2 regions of the Variovorax sp. CCNWLW186 genome follow, and region 1 is predicted to be linked to the other one. Evidence: riboswitches for the same ligand, from Rfam matches in the RefSeq annotation. Region 1 holds a riboswitch; the other holds the start of a gene.
The links. A riboswitch is a leader RNA that binds a small molecule or an ion and turns the genes downstream of it on or off. The one in region 1 is predicted to bind S-adenosylhomocysteine.
Positions count from the first base shown of each region.

Region 2: linked by a shared signal. The riboswitch ahead of ahcY (adenosylhomocysteinase) and the one ahead of metH (methionine synthase) in region 1 are both predicted to bind S-adenosylhomocysteine.

Region 1 is NZ_JBBCBO010000021.1:2,006-17,168, reverse strand. It holds gene metH (methionine synthase) at 1-2,709, opposite strand, end outside; S-adenosyl-L-homocysteine riboswitch at 2,770-2,876, opposite strand; gene V9K97_RS21365 (PACE efflux transporter) at 2,925-3,386, opposite strand; gene V9K97_RS21360 (LysR family transcriptional regulator) at 3,492-4,409, shown strand; gene V9K97_RS21355 (SH3 domain-containing protein) at 4,410-5,210, opposite strand; gene V9K97_RS21350 (homocysteine S-methyltransferase family protein) at 5,294-6,343, opposite strand; gene hutG (N-formylglutamate deformylase) at 6,392-7,207, opposite strand; gene V9K97_RS21340 (formimidoylglutamate deiminase) at 7,212-8,597, opposite strand; gene hutI (imidazolonepropionase) at 8,594-9,844, opposite strand; gene V9K97_RS21330 (HutD/Ves family protein) at 9,869-10,441, opposite strand; gene V9K97_RS21325 (amino acid ABC transporter permease) at 10,584-11,252, opposite strand; gene V9K97_RS21320 (transporter substrate-binding domain-containing protein) at 11,265-12,017, opposite strand; gene V9K97_RS21315 (IclR family transcriptional regulator) at 12,070-12,801, opposite strand; gene hutU (urocanate hydratase) at 12,943-14,661, opposite strand; gene hutH (histidine ammonia-lyase) at 14,686-15,163, opposite strand, start outside.
Region 2 is NZ_JBBCBO010000007.1:197,931-213,093, forward strand. It holds gene V9K97_RS11420 (cation diffusion facilitator family transporter) at 1-443, opposite strand, end outside; gene V9K97_RS11425 (FecR family protein) at 587-1,081, shown strand; gene V9K97_RS11430 (OmpA family protein) at 1,084-1,695, shown strand; gene tyrS (tyrosine--tRNA ligase) at 1,737-2,969, opposite strand; gene V9K97_RS11440 (peptidoglycan DD-metalloendopeptidase family protein) at 3,127-4,467, shown strand; gene V9K97_RS11445 (anhydro-N-acetylmuramic acid kinase) at 4,523-5,650, shown strand; gene erpA (iron-sulfur cluster insertion protein ErpA) at 5,753-6,118, opposite strand; gene rpsI (30S ribosomal protein S9) at 6,297-6,689, opposite strand; gene rplM (50S ribosomal protein L13) at 6,702-7,133, opposite strand; gene V9K97_RS11465 (23S rRNA (adenine(2030)-N(6))-methyltransferase RlmJ) at 7,356-8,315, shown strand; gene V9K97_RS11470 (septal ring lytic transglycosylase RlpA family protein) at 8,347-8,943, opposite strand; gene metF (methylenetetrahydrofolate reductase [NAD(P)H]) at 9,030-9,854, opposite strand; gene V9K97_RS11480 (TlyA family RNA methyltransferase) at 9,865-10,653, opposite strand; gene ahcY (adenosylhomocysteinase) at 10,654-12,093, opposite strand; S-adenosyl-L-homocysteine riboswitch at 12,159-12,227, opposite strand; gene V9K97_RS11490 (hypothetical protein) at 12,344-12,982, shown strand; gene phaP (TIGR01841 family phasin) at 13,126-13,638, shown strand; gene V9K97_RS11500 (serine protease) at 13,845-15,163, shown strand, end outside.

The DNA of each region.
Region 1 (15,163 bases):
GTTCGGCGCCAGCAGGCGCTCGAGATCGGATTCGCTTTCCTTGCGCCGTGCGGCCTGGTCCTGCAGCTGGTCGTGCCCGATCTTGCCGACGTTGAAGTACGTCGAGTCGGGGTGGCTCAGGTAGAAACCACTGACGCTGGCGGCGGGCATCATAGCGAGGCTTTCCGTCAGGGTCATGCCAATGTCCGCGCAGTTCAGAAGGTCGAACATCGGGCGCTTCACGCTGTGGTCCGGGCAGGCCGGGTAGCCGGGCGCGGGGCGAATGCCGCGGTATTTCTCCGCGATCATGTCTTCGTTGCTCAGTCCCTCGTCGGGCGCATAGCCCCAGAGGTCGGTGCGCACGCGGTGGTGCAGCGACTCGGCAAAGGCCTCGGCCAGCCGGTCGGCCAGCGCCTTCAGCATGATGGCGGAGTAGTCGTCGAGGTCGTCGATGAAATACTTTTCTTTCTTTTCGACACCCAGGCCCGCGGTCACCGCGAACACGCCCACGTAGTCCTTCAGGCCGCTGTCTTTCGGCGCGACGAAGTCGGCCAGGCAGCGGCTCGGCCGGGTGACGCCGTCGATCACCTGCTTCTCGGTCTGCTGGCGCATGCCGTACCAGGTCATGGCAACTTCGCTGCGCGTCTCGTCGGTGTAGAGCTCGATGTCGTCGTCGTTCACCGTGTTGGCCGGCCAGAAGCCGACCACGCCGCTTGCGCTGAGCCAGCGGCCCTCGATCAGGCGCTTGAGCATGCGCTGGCCGTCGGCGTACACGCGCACGGCTTCGGTGCCCACGATCTCGTCTTTCAGGATGGCCGGAAACGGGCCGGCCAGGTCCCAGGTCTGGAAGAAGGGGCCCCAGTCGATGTACTTCGCGAGCTCGGTGAGGTCGAAGTTCTTGAACACGCGGCGGCCGATGAACTTGGGCACGGGCGGCGTGTAGTGGGTCCAGTCGACGGGCGTCTTGTTGGCGCGCGCCTTGGCCAGCGGCCACATCGGCACCTGCTTCTTGTTGGCGTGCTGCGTGCGCACCTTCTCGTAGTCGGCGTTGATCTCGTCGATGTACGCGGTGGCCTGGTCGCTCAAGAGGCTCTGCGCCACGCTCACGCTGCGCGAGGCGTCGGGCACGTAGACCACCGGGCCTTCGTAGTGCGGCGCAATCTTGACGGCCGTGTGCACGCGGCTGGTGGTGGCGCCGCCGATGAGCAGCGGAATCTTCTTGATGCGGAAGTGGTCGTCCTTCTGCATCTCGCCGGCCACGTACTGCATTTCTTCGAGGCTGGGCGTGATGAGGCCCGAGAGGCCGACGATGTCCGCGCCCTCGACCTTGGCCTTGGCCAGAATCTCGTGGCACGGGACCATCACGCCCATGTTCACCACTTCGAAGTTGTTGCACTGGAGCACCACGGTCACGATGTTCTTGCCGATGTCGTGCACGTCGCCCTTCACCGTGGCAATGATGATCTTGCCCTTGGTGCGCACGTCGCGGCCCGCGGCCTCGTCCTGGCGCTTTTCTTCCTCGATATAGGGAATGAGGTGGGCCACGGCCGACTTCATCACGCGCGCCGACTTCACCACCTGCGGCAGGAACATCTTGCCCTGGCCGAACAGGTCCCCCACGATGTTCATGCCGTCCATGAGCGGCCCTTCGATCACGTGCAGCGGGCGCCCGCCCTTGGCAAGGATCTGCTGGTAGGCCTCTTCGGTGTCTTCGACGATGAAGTCGGTGATGCCGTGCACCATGGCGTGCGAGAGGCGCTGGTTCACGTGCACCGGGTTCTCTGGCGTGCCGCGCCACTCGAGCTTCTTGCTGTCGTCCTTGGCGCCGCTCTTGGCGGTCTCGGCCACTTCGACGAGCCGTTCCCCCGCATCGGATCGCCGATTGAGCACCACGTCTTCCACGCGCTCGCGCAAGGTCGGCTCCAGGTCGTCGTACACGCCCACCATGCCGGCATTGACGATGCCCATGTCCATGCCCGCCTTGATGGCGTGGTACAGGAACACCGTGTGAATCGCTTCGCGCACCGGGTCGTTCCCGCGAAAGCTGAAGCTCACGTTGCTCACGCCGCCCGACACTTTGGCGCCCGGCAGGTTGGCCTTGATCCAGCGCACGGCATTGATGAAGTCGACCGCGTAGTTGTCGTGCTCCTCGATGCCGGTGGCAATCGCGAAGATGTTGGGGTCGAAGATGATGTCCTCGGGCGGAAAGCCCACCTCGTCCACCAGGATGCGGTAGGCCCGCTCGCAGATCTCGATCTTGCGCTCGTAGGTGTCGGCCTGGCCCTTCTCGTCGAAGGCCATCACCACCGCGGCGGCGCCGTAGCGCTTCACCAGCTTGGCCTCGTGCTTGAACTTGTCGACGCCCTCCTTCATGGAGATGGAGTTGACGATGCCCTTGCCCTGGATGCAGCGCAGGCCCGCCTCGATCACTTCCCACTTGGAGCTGTCGACCATCACCGGCACGCGCGCGATGTCGGGCTCGCTCGCAATCAGGTTCAAGAAGCGGACCATCGCGGCCTTGCTGTCGAGCATGGCCTCGTCCATGTTGATGTCGATCACCTGGGCGCCGTTCTCGACCTGCTGGCGCGCAACGGCCAGGGCGTCTTCGAACTGGCCGTTCAGGATCATCCGCGCGAAAGCCTTGGAGCCGGTGACGTTGGTGCGCTCGCCGATGTTGACGAACAGCGACCCCGAATCGATGGCGACCGGTTCGAGGCCGGACAACTTCATCGGGGGAACGGAGGGCGCGGGAACATCGCTCATGGGGGGCTCACCTGTGCAGGAAAAAACGTCAGGTGAGCGTCGTTTGCGGCTTGCGCCCCGGCCAACGGGGCGCCTTCCAAGCCTGACGGCGGGCCGATTGATCGTGGGCCGCCGCTGCAACGCTCCTTGGAAGGGAGCGCAATTTTACCGGCTGCGGCAAGGGCCGCGGCCATGGGGGATGTTCAGGCCCCTTGCCCGGCCGCGGCGGCTGCGGCAGTGCTGACGGGCGCGGCCGAGGCCGGCAAGCCGAACACCCGGTCGAAGGCCCAGTTGAAGACGAAGGTGTAGACCAGGAAGAACACCACCAGCCCCAGGTCCATCACCAGCGCCTGCCAGAGCGAGACGCCCAGGCCCCAGGCAAAGAGCGGCACCAGGAAGGCGATCAGCCCGCCCTCGAAGCCGATGGCATGCGCAATGCGCCGGCGCACGCTGCGCCCGCGAACCGCCTGGCGCGACTCCCAGCGCTCGAACAACGCGTTGAAAGCCAGGTTCCAGACTACCGCGATGACCGAGGCCGCCACCGCCAGCACGCCGGAATGGCCCAGGCCGGCGTCCGTCATCAGCGCCAGGCCGGCACTGGCGGCCACGATGGCGATTCCCTCGTAGAGAGTGATGTAGACAACGCGGCGCTGAAACCCCTGCATGAACGTTTCCTCTGGCAAATGAAGGTGATGGCTGGACTTTATTTGCCCCGTGCTGATATAAAAAGTTAAGTTATTTCAATTTAATTGATAGATCGGAGCGGCTGAATGGCCTTTTCCAGCGACACCGTGGAAGTCTTCCTGTCCGTGATCGACCACGGCTCTTTCTCGGCGGCGGCGCGCGCGTTGCACAAGGTGCCCTCCGCCGTGAGCATGGCCATTGCCAACCTGGAGGCCGAGCTCGCGCTGCCGCTGTTCGACCGCAGCGGCCGCGAGCCTCAGCCGACCGCGGCGGCCTGCTCGCTGGAGCCTCAGGCGCGGCTGTTGGCGGCCCAGTTGAAGCAGCTGCAGGTGCAGGCCCTGGCGCTCACGCAGGGGCTGGAGAACCGCCTCACGCTGGCCATTGCGCCCGAGCTGCTGGCCGCGCCATGGAGTGCGCCGCTGGCTGCGCTGGCCGAGGAATATCCGCTGCTGCAGGTCGAGGTGCTGGCTGCTCCGCAGGCGGACGCGCTGGCGCTGCTGCACAGCGGGCGCGCGCAGCTGGCGCTGGTGTTCGAGCGCCCCAGCCTCGACGGCCGGGAGGGTTTTCAGGAAGTGGGCAGCGACACCATGGTGGCCGTGATGGCGCCCCACCATCCCGTGCTGCTTGCGGCCGCCGGCGAGCGCCTGCGCGAAGAACACCTCACCAACACCCGGCAGATCGTGGTGGCCGGGCGCGACCTGGCGACCAGCGACCCGCGCTTCGTGTTCGCGCGCCACGTCTGGCGCACCGACAACGCGCTGGCCGCGCTCAGCCTGATCACCGCCGGGCTCGGCTGGGGCTGGCTGCCGCGCAACTTTGCCAAGCCCCACGTGGCCGCCGGCGCGCTGGTCGAGATTCCGTTCGAAAACCTGAGCAACGGGCTCGACCTGTGGGTCGACGTGGTGTGGTCGCGCGAGCGGCCGCTGGGGCTGGGCGCGCAGCGCTTCGTGGCGCTGATTGCGCGTGACCGGCAGGCCGCGGCGGGGATTCCGTCCGCGGGCTAGCTAGTCGCGGTGGCCGTGTCCGCCGCCCTTGCCGCCGCCTCCGCCGTGGCCTCCACCCTTGCCGCCGCCGTCGCCTCCGTGGCGACCGCCCCCTCCGCCACCACCGCCCCCGTCACCACGGCCATGCCGGCCACCGCCTCCGCCCGGATGCATTTGCGGCTGGCCGGGCGGCGGTCCGGGTCGGAAGGCCGGCTGCGGCCGCGGCGGCTTGAAGCCGGGGTCCGACGGTGGGCGGAAGTCCGGCCGGGGCTGCGGTGGCCGGTGGCCCTGTGCGTGCTGCGGGCGAACGCCCGGCCCCGGCGCGGGCTTGAAGCCCGGGCCCGGCCACGGCTTGGGTTGCCAAGCCGGCCGCACCGGCGGCGGCGGACGCCAGCCGGGCATCGGCGGAGGCGGCGGCCGGCTGCCCCACCAGCGCCGCTCGCCGTACCAGGGCCGGTCGCGGTAGTAGTTGGACCAGTAGTTGCCGATCACGAAGGTCACGACCGGCACGCCGATCACGGCCGCGTAGGTCGAGAGCGGCACGCGCTGCTCCTGGTAGGCGTAGTCGAGGCTGCGCGCCCAGACCCAGCCGCGCCCGCCGTCGGGCAGCACCACGTCGCACCAGCTGTAGCCGCCGGTACAACCCATCACATCGAGCGGCTGGCCCGGCGCGAGGCGTGCCACCAGCGGGTAGTCGCCTGAGGGGCCCGCGCGCATGTTGACGGTGCCGCGCGTGAAGGCCTGCTGCGCCGAGGCCGCCAGGGGCAGCGCCAGGGCAAGCGCGCCGATGCCGACCCAGCGCATGGAAAGTTTGTTGTTCATGAATGGCTTCCTTTGCGCCGCCAGCCTAGGCGGCGGCCCGGATGCCGTCAATCAGCCGGGGGCGCGAAGCCCCGGGCGCCTGGTCAGGCCGCTTCGCGGTAGAAGCGGGCGTTGCTGTTCAACAAGCGGCCGGGCACTGGCGCCACGGCCTGGCCGATGGCCGCAATGTGGTCCGGCGTGGTGCCGCAGCAGCCGCCGACGATGTTCACCAGCCCCTCGGCCGCAAACTCGTGCAGCAGCCGCGAGGTGACGTCCGGCGTCTCGTCGAAGCCGGTTTCGCTCATCGGGTTGGGCAGGCCCGCGTTCGGGTAGCAGCTGATGAAAGTGTCGCCCGCCACCTTGGCCAGTTCCTGGATATAGGGGCGCATCAGCGCCGCACCCAGCGCGCAGTTCAGCCCCACGGCCAGCGGCTGCGCATGGCGCACGCTGTGCCAGAAGGCGGTCACGGTCTGGCCGCTCAGGATGCGGCCCGAGGCGTCGGTCACGGTACCGCTGATGATGAGCGGCAGGCGTTGGCCGCTGTTGTCGAAGTACTCGTCCACCGCGAACAGCGCGGCCTTGGCGTTGAGCGTGTCGAAGATCGTCTCGACCAGGATCACGTCGGCGCCGCCCTCGACCAGCGCCTCGGTCTGTTCGTAGTAGGCCGCGCGCAGCTGCTCGAAGTCGACATTGCGCGCACCCGGGTCGTTCACGTCGGGGCTGATGCTCGCGGTCTTGGGCGTCGGGCCCAGGGCGCCGGCCACGAAGCGGGGCTTGTCGGGCGTGCTGAACTTGTCGCAGGCCGCGCGCGCGAGCTTGGCGGATTCGAGGTTCATCTCGCGCGCCAGGTGCGCCATCTTGTAGTCCTCCTGCGCGATGGTGGTCGCGCCGAAGGTGTTGGTCTCGATGAGGTCGGCGCCCGCCGCAAGGTAGCCCTCGTGGATGTCGCGGATCACGTCGGGCCGCGTCAGCGAGAGCAGCTCGTTGTTGCCCTTCACGTCGCGCTCGAAGTCCTTGAAGCGCTCGCCGCGGTACTGCTCTTCGGTGAGCTTGAAGCGCTGGATCATCGTGCCCATGGCGCCGTCGAGGATGGCGATGCGCTTTTCGAGGATGCCGGCGAGTGCCTGGCCGCGGGTGTAGATGACGGGCTTCATAGACCCCGATTGTAGGAAGCGGGGCTGCCCCTCGCGGCCGTCGGTGCTTTAGCGGCTTTCGACGAAAGCCAGCACCGCCTCGATCATCCGCCGCACATGCGGCTTCACGCCCGCCGCCACCTCGGGCAGGTAGTCGAAGGGCAGCTTCTCCTGCATGTAGCTCGACTGCGTCATTTCCAGTTGCACCGCATGCACGCCCGCCGCGGGGTTGCCGTACTGGCGCGTGATGTGGCCGCCCTTGAAGCGGCCGTTGAGCACGCCGGAATAGCCGGGGGCCGATTCGGCGATGCCAAGCAGCGTGGCTGCGAGCGCCGGGTCGCAGCTGGTGCCGTTGCCGGTGCCCAGGTTCAGGTCGGGCAGCTTGCCTTCGAAGAAGCGCGGCAGCACCGAGCGGATCGAATGGGCGTCCCACAGTGCGATGGTGCCGTGCGCCGCCTTCAGGCGGTCGAGCTCGGCTTGCAGCTGCTGGTGGTACGGGCGCCAGATTGCCTCGCGCCGCGCGGCGACTTCCTCGTCGTCCGGTAGATCGTCGCTGGACGCGTAGAGGGGCGTGTCGTCGAAGGTGTCGACGGGGCACAGGCCAGTGACGCTCTGGCCCGGGTACAGGCTCGCGCCGTCCGGCGGACGATTCAGGTCGATCACGTAGCGCGAATGCGTGGCAACGAGCACCGAGGCGCCGAGTTCGTCGGCAAAGTCGTAGAGCCGCTCGAGGTGCCAGTCGGTGTCGGGCACATGGCGCGCCTCTTCGGTAAAGCGGGCGGCCAGCGCGGGCGGCACGTAGGTGCCGACGTGCGGCATGGAGATGAGCAAGGGACGCGTGCCCTGGCGAAAGCGGAATGCGGGTTCGGTGGTGGTGAAACTCATGGGCTCAATTGTCCGAAAGAAGTTGACTGCGCGCCGCGACGAAAGCGGCGGCGGCCTCGTTGTGCAATGAATGGCGGCCCGCCTCCACGCGCGGCCGGCCCGCCACCCACACGGTATCAATGGCCGACGTGCGGTGGCTGGCAAAGACGTGCGACGACAGCATGTCGGGCGCTGGCAAGCCCTGCAGCGCGAGCTGCGCGGCATCGAGCACGACGACGTCGGCTTGCTGCCCCACCGCCAGCCCGCCGATGGGCCGGCCCGAGGCCTGCGCGCCGCCGCGCACCGCTTCGAGCGTGAGCGCGGTAGCCACGTGCGGCTGCGCGGCACTGGCGCCGACGTTGCGCTGCCGCTTGCCCAGGCGCTGGCTGTATTCGAGCATCAGCAGTTCCTCGGCCGCGTTCACGGTGGCATGGCTGTCGGAGCCCACGCCCCAGGCGCCGCCATGGTGCCGCCATGCCGAAAAGTCGAAGATGCCATCGCCGAGGTTGGCTTCGGTGGTGGGACACAGGCCGGCCACCGCGCCGCTCTTTGCGCCGCGCTCGTATTCGGCCATGTCCATGTGCGTGGCATGCACCAGGCACCAGCGCGCATCGACCGGTGCATGGTCGAGCAGCCAGGCCACCGGGCGCTGGCCGCTCCAGGCCATGCAATCGTCGACTTCCTTGGTCTGCTCGGCAATGTGGATGTGGATCGGGGCGGCGGGCTCGATGGCTTCGAGGCCCGCCACGGCTTCGCGCAGGGCATCAGGCGGCACGGCGCGCAGCGAGTGCGGCGCAAGGCCCAGCCGAGCGCCCTGTGCGTCGCACACGGGCTTGAGCGCATCGAGCAGGCGCAGCATCGAGTCGGTCGAGCGGATGAAGCGGCGCTGCCCTTCGTTGGGCGGCAGGCCGCCAAAGCCGCTGGTCTGGTAGAGCACGGGCAGCAGCGTGAAGCCGATGCCCACCTTTTGCGCGGCGCGCAGCAGCGCGAGGCTCAGCGTTGCGTCGTTCGCATAAGGGCGGCCGTCGGCATCGTGATGCACGTATTGAAACTCGCACACGCTGGTGTAGCCGGCCTCGAGCATTTCGGCATAGAGCCAGGTGGCAATGGCTTCCATGTGCTGCGGACCAAGGCGCGCGGCAAAGCGGTACATCAGCGTGCGCCAGCTCCAGAAGCTGTCGTGCTGCTCGGCGCGGTGTTCGGTGAGGCCCGCGAAGGCGCGCTGGAAGGCGTGCGAATGCAGGTTGGGCATGCCGGGGATCACGGGGCCGTTTGCCACCTGCGCGCCGGCTGCCGGCTGAGCTGCGGACTGCACCTGCGTGAGCTGGCCGGCATCGTTCCACGACAAGAGAACGTTGCTGGCCCATCCGCCGGGCAGCAATGCATCGGCCGCGAACAGTGTGCGCGTCATGCGGCCGCTCCCACGGCAATGCGGCCTTGCCGCACGACGGTGCGCACCGGGCGCTGGCCGAACCAGTAGGCCAGCTCGGCCGCTTCGCGCACATTCCACAGCACGAAGTTGGCAGGCATGCCTGCGGCGATGGCGCCGTGCGTGTCCTGCAGGCCCAGCGCGCGCGCCGCGTGCACCGTAACGCCGGCCAACGCCTCGGGCACGGTCAGGCGGAACAGCGTGCACGCCATGTTCATCATCAACAGCAGGCTCAGCGCCGGCGATGTGCCGGGGTTGTGGTCCGTCGACACGGCCATCGGCACGCCGGCGGCGCGCAGCGCCTCGATGGGCGGCAGGTGCGTGTCGCGCAGCGTGTAGTAGGCGCCGGGCAACAGCACGGCCACGGTGCCTGACCGGCGCATGGCCTCGATGCCTTCGGCCGACAGGTGCTCGATGTGGTCGCACGAGAGCGCGCCGTAGCGCGCGGCCAGCGCCGCACCGCCCATGTCGGAAAGCTGCTCAGCATGCAGCTTGACCGGCAGGCCCAGCGCTTGCGCGGCCTTGAAGACCTGCTCGGTTTCAGCCAGCGAAAACGCGATGCGTTCGCAGAACACGTCCACCGCATCGACCAGCCCTTCGGCGGCAAGCGCGGGCAGCATCTGGCTGCAGACGAGGTCGATGTAGTCGCCGCTGCGGCCTGCGTATTCGGGCGGCAGCGCATGCGCGCCGAGAAAGGTGGTGCGCACGGTCACGCCGTAAACCTCGCCAAGGCGCCGCGCCACGCGCAGCTGCTTGCGCTCATGCTCGAGCGAAAGGCCGTAGCCCGACTTGATCTCGATGGCGCAGACGCCGTCGGCCAGCAATTGCTCGAGTCGCTGCGCGGCCTGCGCAAAGAGCGTGTCTTCATCGGCTTCGCGCGTGGCGCGCACGGACGAGACGATGCCGCCGCCCGCCTTGGCCACCTCTTCGTAGCTCGCGCCTGCAAGCCGCATCGCGAACTCGTTGGCACGCTGGCCGCCGTAGACCAGATGGGTGTGGCAATCGACCAGCCCCGGCGTGACGAGCGCGCCGCCGCCGTCGTGCGGTGCAAGGCCGGCAAATTCGGCGGGCAGCGCCTGGCGTGCGCCTACCCAGCGGACCATGCCCCCGGCCACCGCAATGGCGGCATCGGCAGCCGCTTCGGGTGCGGTGCCCGGCGCCGCATCGGGCGCGAGGCGAAGGCCAGTCCAGAGGCCATCGGCCGAGGGGAACGAGGTTGCGGATGTCATGGGTCTCTTTCGGTATTCCAGAGCTTACGCCGGCACGATGCGAACCGCTGCCAACCGCGCGCCTTCGTCCTCCGGCACGGCTTGCCACGCCTGCGCGTCTTCGGCCCAGTACACGCCCTCGCCCTCGGCGCGCGCCTCGCCGTTCAGGCGCCATGTGCCGCGCAGCGCAAGCAGCACGCCGTGCGGCGCGGGCTCCACCACCGAGGGCTCGGCAAGCACCTGCACTTCAGCGCGCCACCGGCCGCGCCGCGCCATGATGTTGAAGTCGTTCGATGCGCCGCCGAGCAGCGCGCAATCGATCGCCTCGTCGCCGCTGAAAGTGAACGGCCGGTGCGGCGCGTCGAGCCGGTGGTCCGTTCTTCCGTCGGGCGTGAAGAGCCGCACGCCGTCGCCTTCGAGCAGCATGATGCTGCGGTCGACGCCTTCGAACACCGAGAACGGCCCGGGTGCCGCAATGGTGGCGATGCTCGCGCGCCAGCTGAAGTCGTCGAGCCCCGCGCCCTCGGGCCAGCTGATGATTTCCTGCGTGGTGCCGCCGCCGTTCTTCCATGGTTTGGCTGGGAGCGATGCGCGGGAGAAGCGCTGCACGCGATTCATGGCCGGCCCTCTTGCTCCTTCCCCTTCCGGCGGAAGGCCGGGATGGGGGCGGTGCCCGGCGAGCGCCGAGCGCGGGTCGAGGCCGTCGTGCCCCCACCCCAACCCTCCCCCGACAGGGGAGGGAGAAAGACGAAATGCAGGTTCATCGCGTCAGCCCGCCCTGCCGCAGCTTCTGCTCGAAGTGCCTGAGAACCAGCGTCATCGTGCCCGTGAGCACGAAGTACACGAGCGCGATGGCAAGGTACACCTCGAGCGAGCGGTACGACACGCTGATGATCTTCTGCCCCTCATGCATCACGTCGTGAATGGTGAGCAGCGACACCAGCGCCGAGTTCTTGATGAGCGCGATGAACTCGTTGCCCAACGGCGGGATCATGCGCACCACCGCCTGCGGCAGCACGATCTCGCGCATGGCCGTGGCGGGTGTCATGCCCAGCGACTGGGCCGCGAGGGTCTGGCCCTTGTCGATCGACTGGATGGCACCGCGCACGATCTCCGACACATACGCGCCCGAATACATGCCCAGCCCCAGCACGCCGCACAGGAAGGCCGGCAGCAAGATGCCGAAGTGCGGCAGGCCGAAGAACAAGATGAACAGCTGCACCAGCAGCGGCGTGCCGCGAATCGCCGCCACATACGCCGTGCATAGGCCGTAGAGCCAGCGCCGCTTCGGGTTGAGCCGCCCTATGCCGACCACGAGGCCCAGCACGCAGCCGAGGGCGAGCGCGCAGGCGGTAATTTCCACCGTGACGAGCGCGCCGCGCAGCAGGTCGGGCCAGCCTTGCCAGATCGGCGAGAAATCGAGATCCATGAGCCGACCGGGTTACTTCGCGTTCGCGCTGAACCACTTCGCGACGATTTGCGCATAGGTGCCATCAGCCTTGAGCTTCTCGATGGCGCCGTTCACTGCCTTGGTGAGCTCGGGCGTGTCCTTGCGGATGGCCATGCCGTATTCCTCGGTGGTGATCTGCTCGGGCAGCACCTTCAGGCCGCCGCGCGTGCGCACGTACTGGTAGGCGGCGGGCTTGCCGGTCACGGCCGCATCGGCACGGCCGATGTCCACCAGGTTGAACATTTCCTGGTTCTTCTCTACTTCCATCAGCTGCACCTGCGGATACTTTTCCTTGGTGTAGGAGACCGACTTGGTGCCCACCTGCACGCTGACCTTCTTGCCGTTGATGTCGGCCGGCGTCTTGATGGCGGTGTTGCCGTCCTTCACCATCACCACCAGGCCGCCCGCGTAGTAGGGCACCGTGAAGTCGACGACCTTCTTGCGCTCGTCGGTGATGTAGATGGCCGAGACGGCCATGTCGAAGCGCTTGGAGATGAGGCCCGGCACCAGGCCCTTGAAGTCGATGTCGATCCATTCGATCTTGCGGCCCAGCGTCTTGCCGATGGCCTCGACCAGCTCCACGTCGAAGCCCGTGCGCTTGCCGTTCTCGACGAACTCCATCGGCGGAAAGGTGGCATCGGTGGCCACGCGCAGGGGCTCGCCCTGCGCTTGCGCGGTGGCGGCAAAGCCGAAGAAGGCAAGGCTGGAGAGTGCGGCGGCAATGAGGGTGCGGCGGGTGTTCATGTGAAAGCTTCCGTGGGTTGAAAAAGAAAAGAAAACCGTGCGCAATGGCTGGCTACTGCAGCGCGCGTGAAATGCGCGCCGCCGTGACGACGGTCATGTGCAGCAATGCAGCTTCCATGCCTTCGACACGCGTGAGCGGGGCCATGAGCGTGATCGCGCCGCGCAGGCGACGGCCCGATGCGAGCACCGGTGCGCTCGCGCCCCACACGCCGGCGTCGACCTCGCCATGCGTCACGGCATGGCCGGCTTCGCGGATGGCGTCGAGCTCTGCGGCGCGCTGTGCGCGGCGCTCGGCGCTTTCGCCGAATGCGTCGAGCAATGCATCGCGCTGGTCGGTCGGCAAGTGGGCCAGCAGGCACTTGGCACTGGCGCCGTCACGGGCCGGCACGCTGCGGCCCCGGTCGAACGAACAGCGCAGCGACTGTTCGCTGTCGATCATCTCGAGGCACACCACGCGATCGTTCACGGCCGTGACCAGCGCCACGCTTTCGCGGCTCTGCTGTGCGAGCGCGCGCATGTCGGCGCGCGCCGCCATCACGAGGTCGGAGTTGCCGTCGAAGCCGGTTGCAAGCTGCACGCTCACGGGCCCGGGCGAGTAGCGCCCTTCGGCCTCCATGACGAAGCCCCAGCGCCGCAGCGTTGCGATCTGCCGGTACAGCGTGCTCTGCGAAAGGCCGGTGGCCTGCATCAGCTCAGCTGCCGACATGGCCGCCTTGCTTTGCGCCAGCACCGACAGCACCAGCAGGGCTCGGTCGTTGTGGGCGGAAGCTTCGGGCGGCGTCATCGGGAGCGGCGGCGAGAGGTCGAAAAGTGGGTGCGGCGTGCAGTATCTTGTTGGCCGTTCCCACGTCCAAGCCTTCATTCCCACTGAGTGGGAATCGGCGCGTTTTTTCTTTTTACCTTCGTCTTACTGCTTCGCTCCGGGTCAGCGCACCATCGGCAACTTGAGGCCCTGCTTCTTTGCCGTGGCCACGGCAATGTCGTAGCCCGCATCGGCATGGCGCATGACGCCGGTGGCCGGGTCGTTCCACAGCACGCGCTCGATGCGCTTGGCGGCTGCATCGGTGCCGTCGCACACGATGACCACGCCCGAGTGCTGCGAATAGCCCATGCCCACGCCGCCGCCGTGATGCAGGCTGACCCAGGTGGCGCCGCCCGCTGTGTTGAGCAGTGCGTTGAGCAGCGGCCAGTCGCTCACGGCATCGGTGCCGTCCTTCATTGCCTCGGTCTCGCGGTTGGGGCTGGCCACGGAGCCGGTGTCCAGGTGGTCGCGGCCGATGACGATGGGCGCCTTGAGTTCGCCGTTCTTCACCATCTCGTTGAAGGCCAGGCCGGCGATGTGGCGCTCGCCCAGGCCCAGCCAGCAGATGCGCGCCGGCAGGCCCTGGAATGCGATGCGCTCGCGCGCCATGTCGAGCCAGCGATGCGTGTGGGTGTTCTCGGGGAACAGCTCCTTGATCTTGGCGTCGGTCTTGTAGATGTCTTCGGGGTCGCCCGACAGCGCCACCCAGCGGAACGGGCCCTTGCCTTCGCAGAACAGCGGGCGGATGTAGGCCGGCACGAAGCCCGGAAAGTCGAACGCATTCTTCACGCCTTCGTCGAAAGCGACCTGGCGGATGTTGTTGCCGTAGTCGACCGTGGGAATGCCCATGGCCTGGAAGTCGAGCATGGCCTGCACATGCACGGCGGACGACTTCGCAGCGGCTTTCTTGAGCGCGTCATGCTGCGAGGCGTCCTTCATCGCGGCCTGCCATTGCGGCACGGTCCAGCCCGAAGGCAGGTAGCCGTTGATGAGGTCGTGCGCCGAGGTCTGGTCCGTGACGAGGTCGGGCTTGATACCGCCGGCCTTCGCGCGCTTGACCAGCTCGGGCAACACGTCGGCCGCGTTGCCGAGCAGCGCGATCGACACGGCTTCCTTTGCGTCGCAATGCTGCTTGATGAGCTCGAGCGCATGGTCGATGTCGCGCGCCTGCTTGTCGACGTAGCGCGTGCGCAGGCGAAAGTCGATGCTGGTCTGCTGGCACTCGATGTTGAGCGACACGGCACCCGCCAGCGTGGCCGCGAGCGGCTGTGCGCCGCCCATGCCGCCGAGGCCGGCCGTGAGGATCCACTTGCCCGCGAGGCTGTTGTTGTAGTGCTGGCGGCCGGCTTCGACAAAGGTTTCGAAGGTGCCCTGCACGATGCCCTGGCTGCCGATGTAGATCCAGCTGCCCGCGGTCATCTGGCCGTACATGAAGAGGCCCTGGCGATCGAGCTCGTTGAAGTGCTCCCAGTTGGCCCACTTGGGCACCAGGTTCGAATTGGCGAGCAGCACGCGCGGTGCGTTCTCGTGCGTCTTGAACACGCCGACCGGCTTGCCCGATTGAATGAGCAGCGTCTCGTCGTCGTTCAGTTCCTTCAGCGAAGCGAGGATCTGGTCGTAGCAGGCCCAGTTGCGCGCGGCGCGGCCGATGCCGCCGTACACCACAAGATCTTGCGGGCGCTCGGCCACCTCGGCGTCGAGGTTGTTCTGCAGCATGCGAAACGGGGCTTCGGTGAGCCAGCTCTTGCAGTTCAGCTCACTGCCGCGCGGCGCGCGGATCACGCGCGTGGGGTCATGGCGCGGGTCGGTGTTTTGCAGCGGGAGCTTTTCGGGTGCGTTCATGGCGAGGTTCTCCTTGATCGGTGTTCAGGCGTGGCTGGGCAGGATGTTCAAAAGCGCGGCGGGCAACTCGGCCTTGAGCGCCCACTGGCGCATGGCTTCGATGTCGGGCGCGAGGTAGCGGTCGGTTTCAAGAAACGCGACCTTCTTGCGGATGTTGGCGAACTCGGCTTCGACCAGCGGCGAGCTCTTGAGGTTTCGGTTCAGTTCGATGCCTTGCGCGGCCGCCATGGCTTCAATGCCGACGACGACCGCGGTGTTGTTGACCATGTCGCCGAGGCGCCGCGCCGCGAACGTGGCCATGGACACATGGTCTTCCTGGTTGGCCGAAGTGGGCAGGCTGTCGACGCTGGCGGGATGCGCGAGCGACTTGTTCTCCGATGCCAGCGCGGCCGCCGTGACCTGCGCGATCATGAAGCCGGAGTTCAGGCCGCCGTCGCGCACCAGGAACGGCGGCAGGCCCGAAATTCCGGTGTCGAGCAAGAGCGCGAGGCGCCGCTCGGAA
Region 2 (15,163 bases), on a different contig from region 1:
CGCGCATCGGCTTCCAGCGCGATGGACCGGTGGGTATCCGCCGCGCGAAACAGCGCATAGGCCAGGCCCGCGTTGAATGCGGAACTAAGCACCGAAAGCGCGAGCCCCCAGCCCAACTGCTCGAGCGGCTGAGGAGAAAGCAGCCGCTGCACGGAAACCCAGAGAATGGCGGCCGCCGCACCCACGATCAGGATGCCTTCGAAGCCCGATGAAAAGTACTCGGCCTTGTGGTGGCCGTAGGGATGGTCCTCGTCGGCCGGCCGCGCCGCCACCGTCACCATGGCCAGGGCGAACATGGCGCTGGCAAGATTGACGAACGACTCCATGGCGTCGGAGATCAGGCCCATCGAATTCGTGACGTAGCCTGCCAGGCCCTTGAGCAGGATCGTGATGAGGGCTACGGCGACGGAGACGCGAAGCAGCGTCTTGGGCGTAAGAATCATGCGCGGCGAGAGACGTTGAGCAAGAAAAACGACAGAAGTGCGGCAAAAGACCGCATCTTTGTAGCCGAGTTATCAAATGCGGCCTCCGCTTGTAACAGGTTCAATTTAATATTTGTGTCACCGCGAGACATTCGCAGAGAGTGATGATGAAAAAATTCCTGATCGCCCTGGGAGGCTTCGCCCTTTGGGGCGCAGTGGCGTTGGCCCACGCGCAAGCAGCGCTCACCGCACCCATAGCCGCACCGGTTGCCGAGCCTCAGGCGGGCTTCGTGAAGTCGGTGCGCGGCAACGTGCAACTGCTCAGCTCGGCCGGTACGCCGCGTGTCGCCGCCGCAGGCGATGCGCTAACCGCTGTGGACCGTATCGTGACCGGTCCGGACTCTTCCGCGGCCGTGGTCTTGCGCGACGACACGACGCTCGTCGTCGGACCTTCGTCGCGGCTGGACCTGAAGGAATTCCACTTCAACGCCACCACGCATGAAGGCGGCGTGCTCGTGTCGCTGCTGCGCGGCTCCATGCGCATGATCACGGGCCTCATCGGCAAGACCAACCCCGACGCGATCCGCGTGGAGACGCAAACGGCCACGATCGGAATCCGCGGAACCGACTTCATCGTGCAAGCCGACGGCCAGCCATGATGATGAAGTTGCGGCCCCATGCCTCCTATCTTCTTGCCGCCCTGACCGCAGCGCTGCTTGGCGCCTGCAGCTCGCCGGGCACCCGCGTGGTGCTGCTGCCCCAGGCGGACGACAAGCCCTCTGCGGTGGTGGTGCGCGCGAAGGACGGCGAAGAAGTTCTTTCCAGGCCCTACCAGCGTGCGACCGCGGCGGTCGGCGCTTCGGGCGCCCCCGTGGTCGACCAGGCGGACCCGGCCAAGGTGCGGGCCGAGAACAAGGCACTGTTCGACATGCGTCCGCCTCCGCCGCAGCGCTACACCGTGTTTTTCGACGCCGGCGGCACGACGCTCACGCCTGCGTCGCAGCAGGTCATGAACGAGGCACTGGTTGCGGCTCAAACCCGCAGCGGCAGCGACATCGTGGTGACCGGACATACCGACACCAAGGGTGCGCTCGAGCAGAACGACATGCTTTCGCAGCGCCGGGCGCAGGAAGTGGTGCAGCTCTTCATAGACCGGCAATTTCCCGCTAAGCGCATCGAGGCCGTAGGCCGCGGCGAACGCGAACTCGCCGTTTCCACCGCCGACGAGGTGGACGAGCCGCGCAATCGGCGCGTCACCATCGAAGTCCGGTGAGGTAGGCGGGCTGGCGGCCAGCGCCGCCACCGCCCTTTTCGTCAGCTGACGGTCACGCGCGCAAACTTGCGCTTGCCGACCTGCACCACGTAGCTGCCCGCGGACAGCTTCAGCGCCTTGTCGCTGATCACGACTGAATCGACCCGCACGCCGCCGCCGTCGATCAGCCGATTGCCCTCGGAGGTCGAGGGTGCCAAGCCGGCTTGCTTGAGCAGCTGCGCAATGCCAAGCGGTGCGCCGCCCAGCGAGACCTCGGGAATCTCGTCGGGCACGCCGCCCTTGCTGCGGTTGATGAAATCCTGCTCGGCGGCATCGGCGGCTGCCGCGCTGTGGAAGCGCGCAGTAATTTCCTTGGCCAGCGCCACCTTCGCATCCTTCGGATTGCGGCCGGCCGCAATTTCAGCCTTGAGCGCCTCGATCTGTTCCAGAGACTGAAAGCTCAGCAAGGTGTACCAGCGCCACATCAGCTCGTCGGAGATCGACAGCACCTTGGCGAACATGGTGTTGGCGTCTTCGCTGATGCCGATGTAGTTGTTCTTGCTCTTGGACATCTTCTCGACGCCATCGAGCCCCTCCAGCAGAGGCATAGTGAGTATGCACTGCGGCTCTTGCCCGTATTCCTGCTGGAGGTGACGACCAACCAGCAAGTTGAACTTCTGGTCGGTGCCGCCCAGTTCGAGGTCGCTCTTGAGCGCCACCGAGTCGTAGCCCTGCATCAGTGGGTAGAGGAACTCGTGCACCGAGATCGACTGGCCAGCCTTGAAGCGCTTGTTGAAATCGTCGCGCTCCATCATGCGGGCGACGGTGTATTTGGCGGCCAGTTGGATCATGCCGCGCGCACCCAGCGGGTCGCTCCATTCGGAGTTGTAGCGAATCTCGGTCTTTTCAGGGTCCAGCACCAGGCTGGCCTGCCGGTAGTAGGTCTGGGCGTTGGCCTCGATCTGCTCGCGCGTGAGCGGCGGCCGGGTACTGTTGCGGCCGGAAGGGTCGCCAATGGTGGTCGTGAAGTCGCCGATCAGGAAAATCACACGATGCCCCAGGTCTTGGAGCTGACGCATCTTGTTGAGGACAACCGTATGGCCGATGTGGATATCGGGAGCGGTCGGATCGAGCCCCAGCTTGATGCGCAGCGGCGTTCCGCTGGCCTCCGAGCGCTGCAGCTTGCGCACCCATTCGTCCTGCGGCAGGAGCTCGTCGGCGCCCCGGAGGGAGATTTCAAGCGCTCGTCTTACACCATCGGACAGGCCATTGGATGTAACAGATTCGGCATTCATAGGCTTTTTGGCTGATTTTCAGGTTGCCGAAGCTATACTCAGCCCGACTTTTCAAGCGCCGGATTCTAAGCGGCGCTTTTTTCCGCACCGTCCTGCCGCCCTGTCCGTTCTGGGCTTTGCAGCGCGGATTTGCAGAACCTGAGCTGGAATTCAAAGTTTGATCAACGGCATTCTCGCCGCCGAGGAGCTTCTGGCTTCTCGCGTGGCCTATACATTCCGGACCTATCCCAAGCAGATCACCGCGGCCATCGCGGCTGCCTTGCTGAGTGCCGGCACCCTGGCGGTGGCCTCCCTGGGCCCCGACGCCTCCGACCTCCCGGTCCAACAGGTGCTTGAAGCGACCGCGCCCCTGTCCTTTGCAGAACAGAGCGAATCGCTCGAGAACTTCAGCTTCACGCTGTTTCGCACCGACATCACGCGTTCGAGCGACACGGCTGAGGCCCTGCTGAAGCGCCTGGGTATTTCCGACCCCGCCGCCACCGCCTTCGTGCGCGCGAGCGGCGAAGCCCGCAATGCGCTGTTTGCGCGCGCGGGCCGCACCATCACGGCCGAAGCCACCCAGGAAAACCAGCTCAAGAAGCTGAGCGCCCGCTGGATTCCCGACGGCGACGGCGGCTTCAAGCGCTTCGTCATCGAGCGCACGGCGGTCGGCTTCGTTGCACTCACCGAGCGCGACACGCTCACGCCCGGCACACGCCTGGCCAGCGGCACCATCCGCACCTCGCTGTTCGCAGCCACCGACGACTCCCGCGTTCCCGATTCGGTCGCGAGCCAGCTGGCCGACATCTTCGCGGGCGACGTCGACGTGCGCGCACTCCGCAAAGGCGACCGCTTTGCCGTGGTGTACGAAACCTTCGAAGCCGACGGCCAGGCGCTGCGCAGCGGCCGCGTGCTCTCGGCCGAGTTCGAGAGCGGCGGCAAGGTGCACCAGGCCGTGTGGTTCCAGCCCCCGGGCCAGAAGGGCAGCTACTACCGCCCGAACGGCGACAGCCTGCGCAAGGCGTACCTGAGCTCGCCGGTCGAGTTTTCGCGCGTGTCGAGCGGCTTTGCGATGCGCATGCACCCGATCCTGAACAGCTGGCGCCAGCACAACGGCATCGACTTTGCCGCGCCCACGGGCACGGCAGTGCGCAGCGTCGGCGACGGCACGGTCGATTTCGCCGGCACGCAAAGCGGCTACGGCAACATCGTCATCATCAAGCACCGCAACAACCAGCAGACGGCCTACGCCCACCTGAGCCGCGTCGACGTCAAAGCCGGTGAAAGCATCAGCCAGGGCCAGACGATCGGCGCCGTGGGCTCCACGGGCTGGGCCACCGGCCCTCACCTGCACTTCGAGTTCCGCGTGAACGGCGAATACCAGGACCCGGCCTCGATCGCCCAGGAAGGCGGCGCCCCGATCACCGCCGCCATGCGCCCGGCCTTCGAACGCATCGCTGTCGGTGCGCGCACCGAACTGGCTGCAGCGTTCTCGGTCATCCAGGCCAGCGCAGACTGAGCACCCGCGGGGCAATAGCGGCGGCACAACAAGAGCCCCGCTCGCCCCGTTCAGTATGGCCGCCGAACTGTTCATCGGCTTGATGTCCGGCACGTCACTCGACGGCGTCGATGGCGTTCTGGCCGACTTTTCCGAAGGCCGCATCGCGGTACGGGCCTACGCTACCGCCCCTTTCCCCGCCGATCTGCGGACGGAACTGATGGCGCTCAACACGACCGGCGACAACGAACTGCACCGCGCCGCGCTGGCCGGCAATGGCCTGGCCCGCATCTATGCAGGCGTCGTCGGCCAGCTCCTCGCGGACAGCAGGACTCCTGCCAGTGCCGTTACAGCGCTTGGCACTCATGGCCAGACGGTTCGCCACCGTCCCACTGAATTCGACGGCGTTGGCTACACGCTGCAGATCAACAACCCCTCGCTGCTGGCTGAACTGACCGGCATCGACGTGGTTGCAGACTTTCGCAGCCGAGACCTCGCCGCGGGCGGTCAGGGCGCTCCACTGGTGCCGGCATTCCACCGTGCGCTCTTCGCGCGCGCCGACGGACCCGTGGTGGTGCTGAACATCGGCGGCATTTCCAATTTGAGCCTGCTACCTGCCGCTGATGCGCCGGGAGAGCCCGTCGTGCTGGGTTTCGACTGCGGGCCAGGCAATGCCTTGATGGATTACTGGTGTCAGCTTCACACCGGCCAGCCCTTCGATCGCGGGGGGCAATGGGCCGCAAGGGGGCAGGTGCTGCCCGAGCTGCTTGCAACGCTGCAGGCCGAGCCCTATTTCGCAAAGGCGCCACCCAAAAGCACGGGTCGCGACCTGTTCAACCCGTCCTGGCTTTCAGCACGCCTAGGCGCGCTTGCGGGCGCCGCGCCTGCCGACGTGCAAGCGACGCTGACCGAATTCACCGCCAGCGTTTGTGCGGCTGATGTGCAGCGCTATGGAAACGGTAGCAGACTGCTGATCGTTTGCGGCGGCGGTGCCTTGAACGACCACCTGCTCGCCCGTTTGCGAGCGTTGCTGCCGGAGGTGGCGGTGGACGCGTCCACGAAGCACGGCCTGCCGCCGCTGCAGGTCGAAGCCGCGGCCTTTGCATGGCTGGCGCGCAGCACCGTGCGGCGCGAGGCAGGCAACCTTGCCAGCGTGACCGGTGCGCGCGGGGCCCGGGTATTGGGCGCTATTTACCCGGCCTGAGACTCCCGCAAGCGGAGTCCGTGCCTCGTTTGCAGGCAAGAATAAAAGCACCAGGCAGCAAAAAGCCGCCCGAAGGCGGCTTTTACCGGCAACAGGGCAAAATCACGCCGAGAAGCTGGATCCGCAGCCGCAGGTGCTGGTGGCGTTCGGATTCTTGATCACGAACTGGGCGCCCTGCAGGTCTTCCTTGTAGTCGATTTCAGCGCCGACCAGATACTGGTAGCTCATGGCATCGATCAGCAGCGACACGCCGTTCTTGGTCATGGTCGTGTCGTCTTCATTCGTGATTTCGTCGAAAGTGAAGCCGTACTGAAAGCCCGAGCAGCCGCCGCCTTGCACGAACACGCGCAGCTTGAGGTCGGGATTGCCCTCCTCGGCGATCAGGTCGGCCACCTTGGCGGCCGCACTGTCCGTGAAGACGATCGGCTCGGGCATCTGGGTCTGGATGTTTTCGGCAACAACGCTCATGTGGGATAACTCCTTGAGGGCCGAACAGGCGGCCAATGAACCAATGCTACTGCAATGCGGCATTCTCGGCAGGGCGGCATTGGCGAGCACCCAACACAAGTGGGGTCGAAAACCGTCCCCGCCAAGGGCCGCAATGAAAAAGCCGCCCGAAGGCGGCTCTTGCTTGCAGCGGACAGTATCAGCGCTTGCTGAACTGCTTGCGGCGGCGAGCAGAGTGCAAACCGACCTTCTTACGCTCGACTTCACGCGCATCGCGGGTAACGAAGCCAGCCTGGCTCAGCACCGGCTTCAGGCTTGCGTCGTAGTCGATCAGCGCACGGGTGATGCCGTGGCGCGTTGCGCCGGCCTGGCCCGATTCACCGCCGCCGTTCACGTTGACCATCACGTCGAAAGCTTCGAGGTTGTTGGTCAGCACGAGGGGTTGCTTCGCGATCATGATCGAGGTTTCGCGGCCGAAGAACTCTTGAATGTCCTTGCCGTTGACCGTGATCTTGCCCGAGCCCTTTTTCAGAAACACACGGGCGACGCTCGATTTGCGACGGCCGGTGCCATTGTTCCATTCACCAATCATTCTCAAGGCTCCTTACAGTTCCAGCACTTTGGGCTGTTGGGCGGTATGCGGGTGCTCAGCGCCACCGTACACCTTGAGTTTCTTGATCATCGCGTAGCCAAGCGGGCCCTTGGGCAGCATGCCCTTGACAGCCTTTTCCAGGGCGCGGCCCGGGTGCTTGGATTGCATGTCGCGGAAGTTGGTCGCCGTGATACCGCCCGGGTAGCCCGAGTGACGGTAGTACACCTTGTCGATCGACTTGGCGCCGGTGACGCGCAGCTGGGCTGCGTTGATGATGACGATGAAGTCACCGGTATCGACGTGAGGCGTATAAATGGCCTTGTGTTTGCCGCGCAAACGGAGAGCAACTTCGCTGGCTACTCGTCCGAGGACCTTGTCGGTCGCGTCAATCACAAACCACTCGTGCGTCACGTCAGCGGGCTTGGCGCTGAACGTTTTGGTCATGAGTTTTTCTCTTGAAAAGAGGGTTTGGCGAGCCCTTTTCCACGGTCGGCGTTCCTCTGACGGGAATCTCTTAGGTGGGTTTCGCGCGCCCTGGAGACCAGGTTGCATGCCTTCGCCGCGGGGCTACAAAAACGCTGCGAAGCCTGCGATTATACGAAGAATCGGGCCATCGAAGCAAATTGAAGCCTGCGGGGGAGCCCGAGACGTTACCATCCTCACCCTATGTTCAGTTACCGCCACGCCTTCCATGCCGGCAACCACGCCGACGTGCTCAAGCACACGGTGCTGATTGCCACGCTCGACCACCTGCTTGAAAAAGAAGCAGCCCTGACCGTCATCGACACCCACGCCGGCGCCGGCCTTTACCGCCTCGACGGGGACTACGCCGGCACCAGCGGCGAGGCGGCCGAAGGCATATTGCGCCTGCTTTCGGACAAGAAGGCGGCTGCTCCCACGGCGCAACCGGCCCCGGCTGCAAAGTCCGCTACCAAAAAGGTAGCGCCCGAGGCCGAAGCACCCCTGGCCGACGCGATTGCACGCTATCTCAGCGTGATTCACGACTTCAATCCCAAGGGCGGCGCGCGTATCTACCCGGGTTCGCCGTTCATCGTGCAGCACCTGCTGCGCGACCACGACAAGCTCAAGCTGTTCGAACTGCACCCGACCGACGCACGCACACTGGATGCCAACATTGCGCAACTCGAGGCGGGCCGCCAGATCGCCGTGCTGCGCGAAGACGGCTTCGGCAGTGCCACCAAGTTCCTGCCTCCACCTTCGCGCCGCGCGCTGGTGCTGATGGACCCCAGCTACGAAATCAAGAGCGACTACGGCCGCGTGCTGGACTTCGCGGCCGAGGCGCTCAAGCGCTTTGCGACCGGCACCTATGCAGTGTGGTACCCGATCATCCCGCGGCCAGAGGCGCACGACCTCCCGCGGCGGCTGAAGACGCTGGCGACCAAGGCCGGCAAGTCGTGGCTGCACGCCACGCTCACGGTCAAGTCGAGCAAGCTGATCACCACCACAACGGGCGAAACCCAGCGCCCCGGACTGCCGGCCAGCGGCATGTTCCTGATCAACCCGCCCTATACGCTGAAGCCGCTGCTGGCGGCTGCCCTGCCGCAGCTGGTGGAGCGGCTGGCCCAGGACAAGCACGCCGCCTTCTCGCTCGATTCGGGCGGCTAGCCCTTTCCTGGTTTTTCTTCGCCCGGCGTTTTCAGCGCCGGCGGCGCGGCGGCACATTCACCTTGCGGCGCGGAGCCGCTGGTGCGGACGCCAGCGGCGGCTCTGCCGCCTCGACGTCGGCACCACCGCAGCGCATGCCGTCGCGATCGATGATCGTCAGTGCCACCTGCTTGATGCCGAGACCGATCATGCCGATGCGCTCGGCCGCGGCACGGCTCAGGTCGATGATGCGGCCCTGTGCATAGGGGCCCCGGTCGGTAATGCGTACCAGCACTTCGCTGCCGGTGACCAGGCTGCGCACGCAAACGCGGGTGTTGAACGGCAAGGTCTTGTGGGCCGCCGTCATGGCCGTCATGTCGAAGCGTTCGCCGCTCGCGGTCTTGCGCTGGTGAAACTGGATGCCGTACCAGGACGCTCCGCCACGTTCGTAGATCTCGCGAGGGCCACCGTCGCCGGGCACGCCGTCGTCAGGCCCCAGGTCGCCGGAGCTGGGCGCCGCAAGGTCGTAGCGGACCGAAGGCACGCTCGAGCGGGCCGGTGCGCCCGCAGGCACGGCCATCTGGCGCGGCAAGGGCGAAAGCTTTGCGTCTTTCGTGTCAGCCGCCGGGCCTTCGGTGGCCGGGGGCATGGCACAGCCGGCCAGCGCGCAGGTTGCTGCAACAAGGGCCACACGCAAGGCCCCGCGCAGCGAGCGTCCTGCTTCCGCGCGCCCCCTCAATCGAGGCGCTCCAGCACAGCCAGCGTCGGCGCCGACTGGTTCATTGTGTAGAAGTGCAGCGCCGGCGCGCCGCCGTCGCGCAGGCGCGCGCAGAGGTCGGCCACCACGTCGAGGCCAAAAGCCTTGATGGATGCCGTGTCGTCGCCAAAGCCCTGCAGCCGCAGGCGAATCCAGCGCGGGATCTCGGCGCCGCAGGCGTCGGAGAAGCGCATGAGTTGCGTCGAGCTGATGATCGGCATGACGCCCGGGACGATCGGCGTGTCGAGCCCCAGCTTGCGGGCGTCGTCGACAAAGCGGAAGTACGCCTCAGGGCTGAAGAAATACTGCGTGATTGCCGAATCGGCACCGGCCTTCACCTTGGCCGCAAAAGCCTGCAGGTCGGCCTCGGGCGAACGCGCCTGCGGATGCACCTCGGGGTAGCAGGCCACCTCGATGTGGAAGTCGCGGCCGGTTTCTTCGCGGATGAAGGCCACGAGATCGCTCGCGTACAAAAATTCACCGCCAATGCCGTAGCCGCTCGGCAGGTCGCCGCGCAGCGCGACCAGGCGCTTCACGCCCATGGACTTGAGCTCGGCCAACTGCTCGCGCACCGTGGCGCGCGTGGCGCCGATGCACGAGAAGTGGCTTGCGGCGTCCACGCCCTCGGACAGGATCTCTTGAACCGCACCAAAGGTGCCCTGGTGCGTGGAGCCGCCCGCACCGTAAGTGACCGAGCAGAACTCGGGCTTGCGCGCATACAGCTGCTGGCGCACCGCGCGCAGCTTGACCGCGCCTTCAGGCGTCTTGGTGGGAAAGAATTCGAAGCTCAGCGGAAGGCGCACCTGCGTCTCCTTAAGAGCCGTCCGCTTGAACAGCGCGCACGGCGTGAATGAAAAACTCGCGGTTGCCGTCGCCACCGGCGATCGGGCTGTCGAACCATTGCAGCACGCGAAGCTCGAGGGCTTCGCAGGCATCGCGCAGGCGCTTTTCGACCACCGCATACATCGACTCGTCGCGCACGATGCCGCCCTTGCCCACCTGCCCCGGCTGCAGTTCGAACTGCGGCTTGACCAGCATCAGCAGGTGGCCGTCGTCGGCGAGGAAAGGCATCAGCGCCGGCAGCACCAGCGTCTGCGAAATGAACGACAGGTCGCCGACGATGAGGTCGAAGCGCAGCTCGGAAGGCTCTTCGCCCTCCTCTTGCAGATCGTCCGCCGACAACGCACGCGCATTGACGCCTTCGATGGCGACAACCCGCTCGTCCTCGCGCAACCGCGCATGCAGTTGCCCATGGCCCACGTCGACGCCCACCACCTTCGCAGCGCCGCGCTGCAGCAGGCAGTCGGTGAAGCCTCCGGTCGACTGGCCCACGTCGAGGCACAGCTTGCCCGATGGGTCCAGGCCGCTCGCGGCCAGCGCACCTTCGAGCTTGAGCCCGCCACGCGACACGTAGCGGGCCTCCGCCGCGTCGTCGAGTTCGACCTCGGCCCACTCGGGCACTTCGTCGCGATTCTTCACGACCGAGCGCCACGCGTCGCCCGTGCCCGCATCGCGCCAACGCATGCCGCCGGCAATCAGCCGCACGGCCTGCGAGCGCGATGCGGCAAAGCCGCGTTCGACCAGCAATTGATCAGCGCGCATTCAGTACCGGTACGTGTCCGCCTTGTACGGACCCGCCTTGTTCACGCCGATGTAGGCGGCCTGTTCGTCGGTCAACTCGGTGAGCATGGCGCCGACCTTCTTCAGGTGCAGGCGCGCGACCTTTTCGTCCAGGTGCTTGGGCAGCACGTAGACCTTGCCGGCCTGGTAGGCATCGGGCTTGGTGAAGAGCTCGATCTGCGCAATGGTCTGGTTGGCGAAAGACGACGACATCACGAAGCTCGGGTGGCCCGTGCCGCAGCCCAGGTTCACGAGGCGACCCTTGGCCAGCAGGATGATCTTCTTGCCGTCGGGGAAGGTGATGTGGTCGACCTGCGGCTTGATCTCTTCCCACTCGTACTTCTCGATCGACGCAACATCGATCTCGTTGTCGAAGTGGCCGATGTTGCAGACGATGGCCTGGTCCTTCATCGCAGCCATGTGCTCATGGCGGATCACGTCCTTGTTGCCCGTGGTGGTCACGAAGATGTCGGCCTTGTCGGCGGCGTATTCCATGGTGACGACCTTGTAGCCTTCCATCGCAGCCTGCAGTGCATTGATGGGATCGATCTCGGTCACCCACACCTGGGCGCTCAGTGCGCGCAACGCCTGGGCCGAGCCCTTGCCCACGTCGCCGTAGCCGGCCACGCAGGCCACCTTGCCGGCAATCATCACGTCGGTGGCGCGCTTGATGCCGTCCACCAGCGATTCGCGGCAGCCGTACAGGTTGTCGAACTTGCTCTTGGTGACCGAGTCGTTCACGTTGATGGCGCGGAACAGCAGCGTGCCCTTGGCGCTCATCTCGTTCAGGCGGTGCACGCCGGTCGTCGTTTCTTCGGTCACGCCGATGATCTCGGCCGACTTGCGCGTGTACCAGTTCGAATCGACAGCCAGCTTGGCCTTGATGGCCGCGTAGAGGATGCGTTCTTCCTCGCTGGTCGGGTTGGCAAGCACGCCCAGGTCCTTTTCGGCGCGCTGGCCCAGGTGCATCAGCAGCGTGGCGTCGCCGCCGTCGTCCAGGATCATGTTCGGGCCTTCGCCCTTCGAACCCTTGGGTCCGAAGTCGAAGATGGCATGCGTGTAGTCCCAGTAGTCCTTCAGCGACTCGCCCTTGATCGCGAACACCGGGGTGCCGGCTGCGGCAATGGCGGCGGCGGCGTGGTCCTGCGTCGAGAAGATGTTGCACGAGGCCCAGCGAACGGTGGCGCCGAGCGCTTGCAGCGTCTCGATCAGCACGGCGGTCTGAATCGTCATGTGCAGCGAGCCCGTGATGCGCGCGCCCTTGAGCGGCTGCGCCTTCGAGAACTCCTCGCGGATGGCCATCAGGCCGGGCATTTCGGTTTCCGCAATGCGGATTTCCTTGCGGCCCCAGGCGGCCAGCGACAGGTCGGCAATCGCCTGGTCGGCGGAGGAAACGGGGGTGGGCTTGAGAACAGCGCTCATGAGAACTCCAACAAAGCTAGTTTGAAAGGTGCCACTGCGTTCGGGGAAAGACTCACCGCGAGAACAGCGGGTGAGCGTGGTTGCGATGTAGTCCGAGCCTCACGCCTGATGGCGCTGCAACGCTCCTCGGAACGGAGGATTGTAGACGGGGCGGGGAGGCGAGCCAATCGCCGGGGCATCCCACATGCCGGAAAGCGCGTTTCTCATCCGAGGCGTACATTGATCTGCTCCCAACGACGGAAGTTCATCCATGCTTGTCAGAATCCCCCAGCTCTTGCTGGCCTCGGCAGCTCTTCTTGCGGCCGGCGCGCCGGCCCTTGCCTCAGCGCAAGCGGCCTCAGACCCTGTGCGCATCCGCGGCACCATCGTCCGCGTCGACGCGACCACACTCGTGGTGCAGGACCGCGGCGGCGAGGTCGTCAGCCTTGCGCGGCCGGCCGACATGACGGTGTCGGAGGTCTATCCGATCAAGCTGTCCGACATCAAGCGAGGCAGCTTCATCGGCACCGCCGCCATGCCGCAGGCCGATGGTTCGCAAAAGGCGCTCGAGGTGGTGGTGTTTCCCGAGGCCGCGCGCGGCACGGGCGAAGGGCACCGTCCGTGGGACCTGCTGCCGCAGAGCACCATGACCAACGCCACCGTGGCCGATCTGGCTGCAGCGCTGAAGTCGGTACGCGGCGGACAGCAGCTTCGGCTGACGTACAAGGGCGGAGAAAAGATCATCGTCGTGCCGCCCAATGTGCCGGTCGTGACCTTCCGACCCGGCACCGAGGCTTTGCTGGTGCCGGGCGCCAAGGTGCTGGTCAATGCGCAGGAAAAGAACGAGAACGGCACGCCCACGGCGCTTCGCGTCACCGCCGGCCGCAACGGCTTCGCGCCGCCGATGTAGCAGCCCAAGGGAAATCCCGCAGGCGAATTTGTTGCCCCGGGCGTTGCGGCCGTTCCAGTGCGGCGTATCGTGGCGAGGGACTTCGCCGTCCGGCCGGTCCTTGCCATTCACCCCCGTTCACCTGACACAGGAGATACCGCACCATGGCCACAGCCAAGAAAGCCGCCGCGAAGAAGACCACGGCCAGCAGCAGCGACAACAGCAACGGGAGCACCAGGGCATCCGCCCCCGATGCCGCCGACATGCTGAATCCGCTGAAGAATCTCAAGGCCATGACCGATCGCCTGCAGGAGCTCAACCTGACCGGCGGTGCGAGCAAGCTGCTCGAAAGCGGCCAGAAGGACCTCCAGGCGCTGATGCAAGCCAATGAAAAGTCCTACCAGGGCCTGCAAACCGTGGTGCAGCGGCAGACCGAGATGATCAAGAACGCCATCACCGAATGGCAGACCGCCGCGAAGGAAATGCCCGGCAAGGACCCGAAGGCCAACCTCGCCAAGCTGGACGAACTGGGCCGCCAGTCGTTCCAGCGCGCCATCGATGACATCAAGGAACTGGCCAACCTGGCGGCCAAGTCGCAGGCCGATGCCTTCGAGCTGGTGCGCCAGCGCATCCAGGCCAACGTGGACGAAGTGACCAAGATGCTGAAGCGGAAGTAAGGTGCCCGCGGGGGTGCAATCGAAGTTCGGCACATGGATCGCCGCGCGCTGACGAGGCCGACTGCTGTTGCATGAACCCCACTCTCACCCGCTGTTTTTATGCGTCTCGTGATGTTTCGCATATAAATCCGCAGCCATATTTTCTGACATCGCGCAACACTCGTTCACAATGACGTGTCGAATCGTAACGAGTCAAAGGGTGAGGAATGCGCGCGAGTCTTGCATTGGGGTGGAGCACGATCTTTTTGTCAGCGTTGCTGGCGGCATGCGGAGGATCCGGCAGCGGCGATGCCAGCGGTGCTATTCAGGTGCCGGCAAAGTCAAGCAGCGCCGAAACAGCGCCCAAGGCCGAGGAGCCAACGCAGACCTCGAACGCCGCCTCCGTCCTGATTGAGCCCAGGGTTCAAACCCCGGAAAACGCGACGGTTGACGTCAGCCCGTTCAAGGACCGCGTGCTGCATCGGGGTCCGGTGCCCCAGCAGGTGGTCCTGCCCGCCTTGCCGCCGGAAAGCACTTTCCCGCTGAAATCGGCGCCAGCGATCTTTGGTGTTCCGGTCAAGATCGGCGTCGCCCGTCAGATCACGCAAGGCGCCAGTGCAGAAGCGGTGACTGCCATGACGAGTTGGACTCCGTCTGATCGCGGCGGAAATCTGGCCGCGTGGCGCGTTGTTTCACCAAAGGCCAAGGGCGTTCGCCTCGGCCTGCGCGTTGAACATCTTCCGCTGGGCACCATGGTCCGTTTCTATGGTGACGCAGGCGAAAAAATGTACGAGGTGTCTGCGCACGAGATCGCAACGGTCATTCAACGCAATCTGGATGCGGGCGATTCGAGCGAAAACGCGCGAATTTACTGGTCGCCCAACATGGGCGGCGAGGCCCTTACTGTCGAACTCGAAATTCCGCCGAATGCCGCGCCGGAATCGGTAAAGATCGCGCTTCCCATGCTCTCGCACGTGAACATCGACATTACCAATCGGGAATCGTTCGACAAGATCGGCGAAGCCGGCAGTTGTAATCGAGACGTGAGTTGCGAGTCTCAATACGCTGCGCTCAGCAAGTCCGTCGCATTGATGGACTTCGTCAAGGATGGTGGCAATTATGTGTGTACCGGCACATTGCTCAACGACCGCATGTCGACCGGGACGCCGTATTTCTTGAGCGCCAACCACTGCATCCCCAGCCAGACGGTCGCCTCGACGCTCTACACCTTGTGGTTCTACAAATCCGCGACTTGCAACAGCACGCAGGTCAGCCCCGCACTGGCGGCCATGACCTCCGGTGCCACGCTGCTGTACGCACAGGCTGACACCGACACATCTTTCATGCGACTGAACTCCCAGCCTCCGGCGGGAGCGTTGTTTGCGGGATCCAGCCCCTTCGGACCCGACCTCTTCAACGGCCTCTCGAACGATGTGTATGGCGTCCACCATCCTGAGGGCGACCTGCAAAAAGTCAGCGAGGGCACATACGTCGGGACAGCGGCCTGCGGTGCCGACAGTTGCCAATTTTCGTCGAGCAGTGCCGC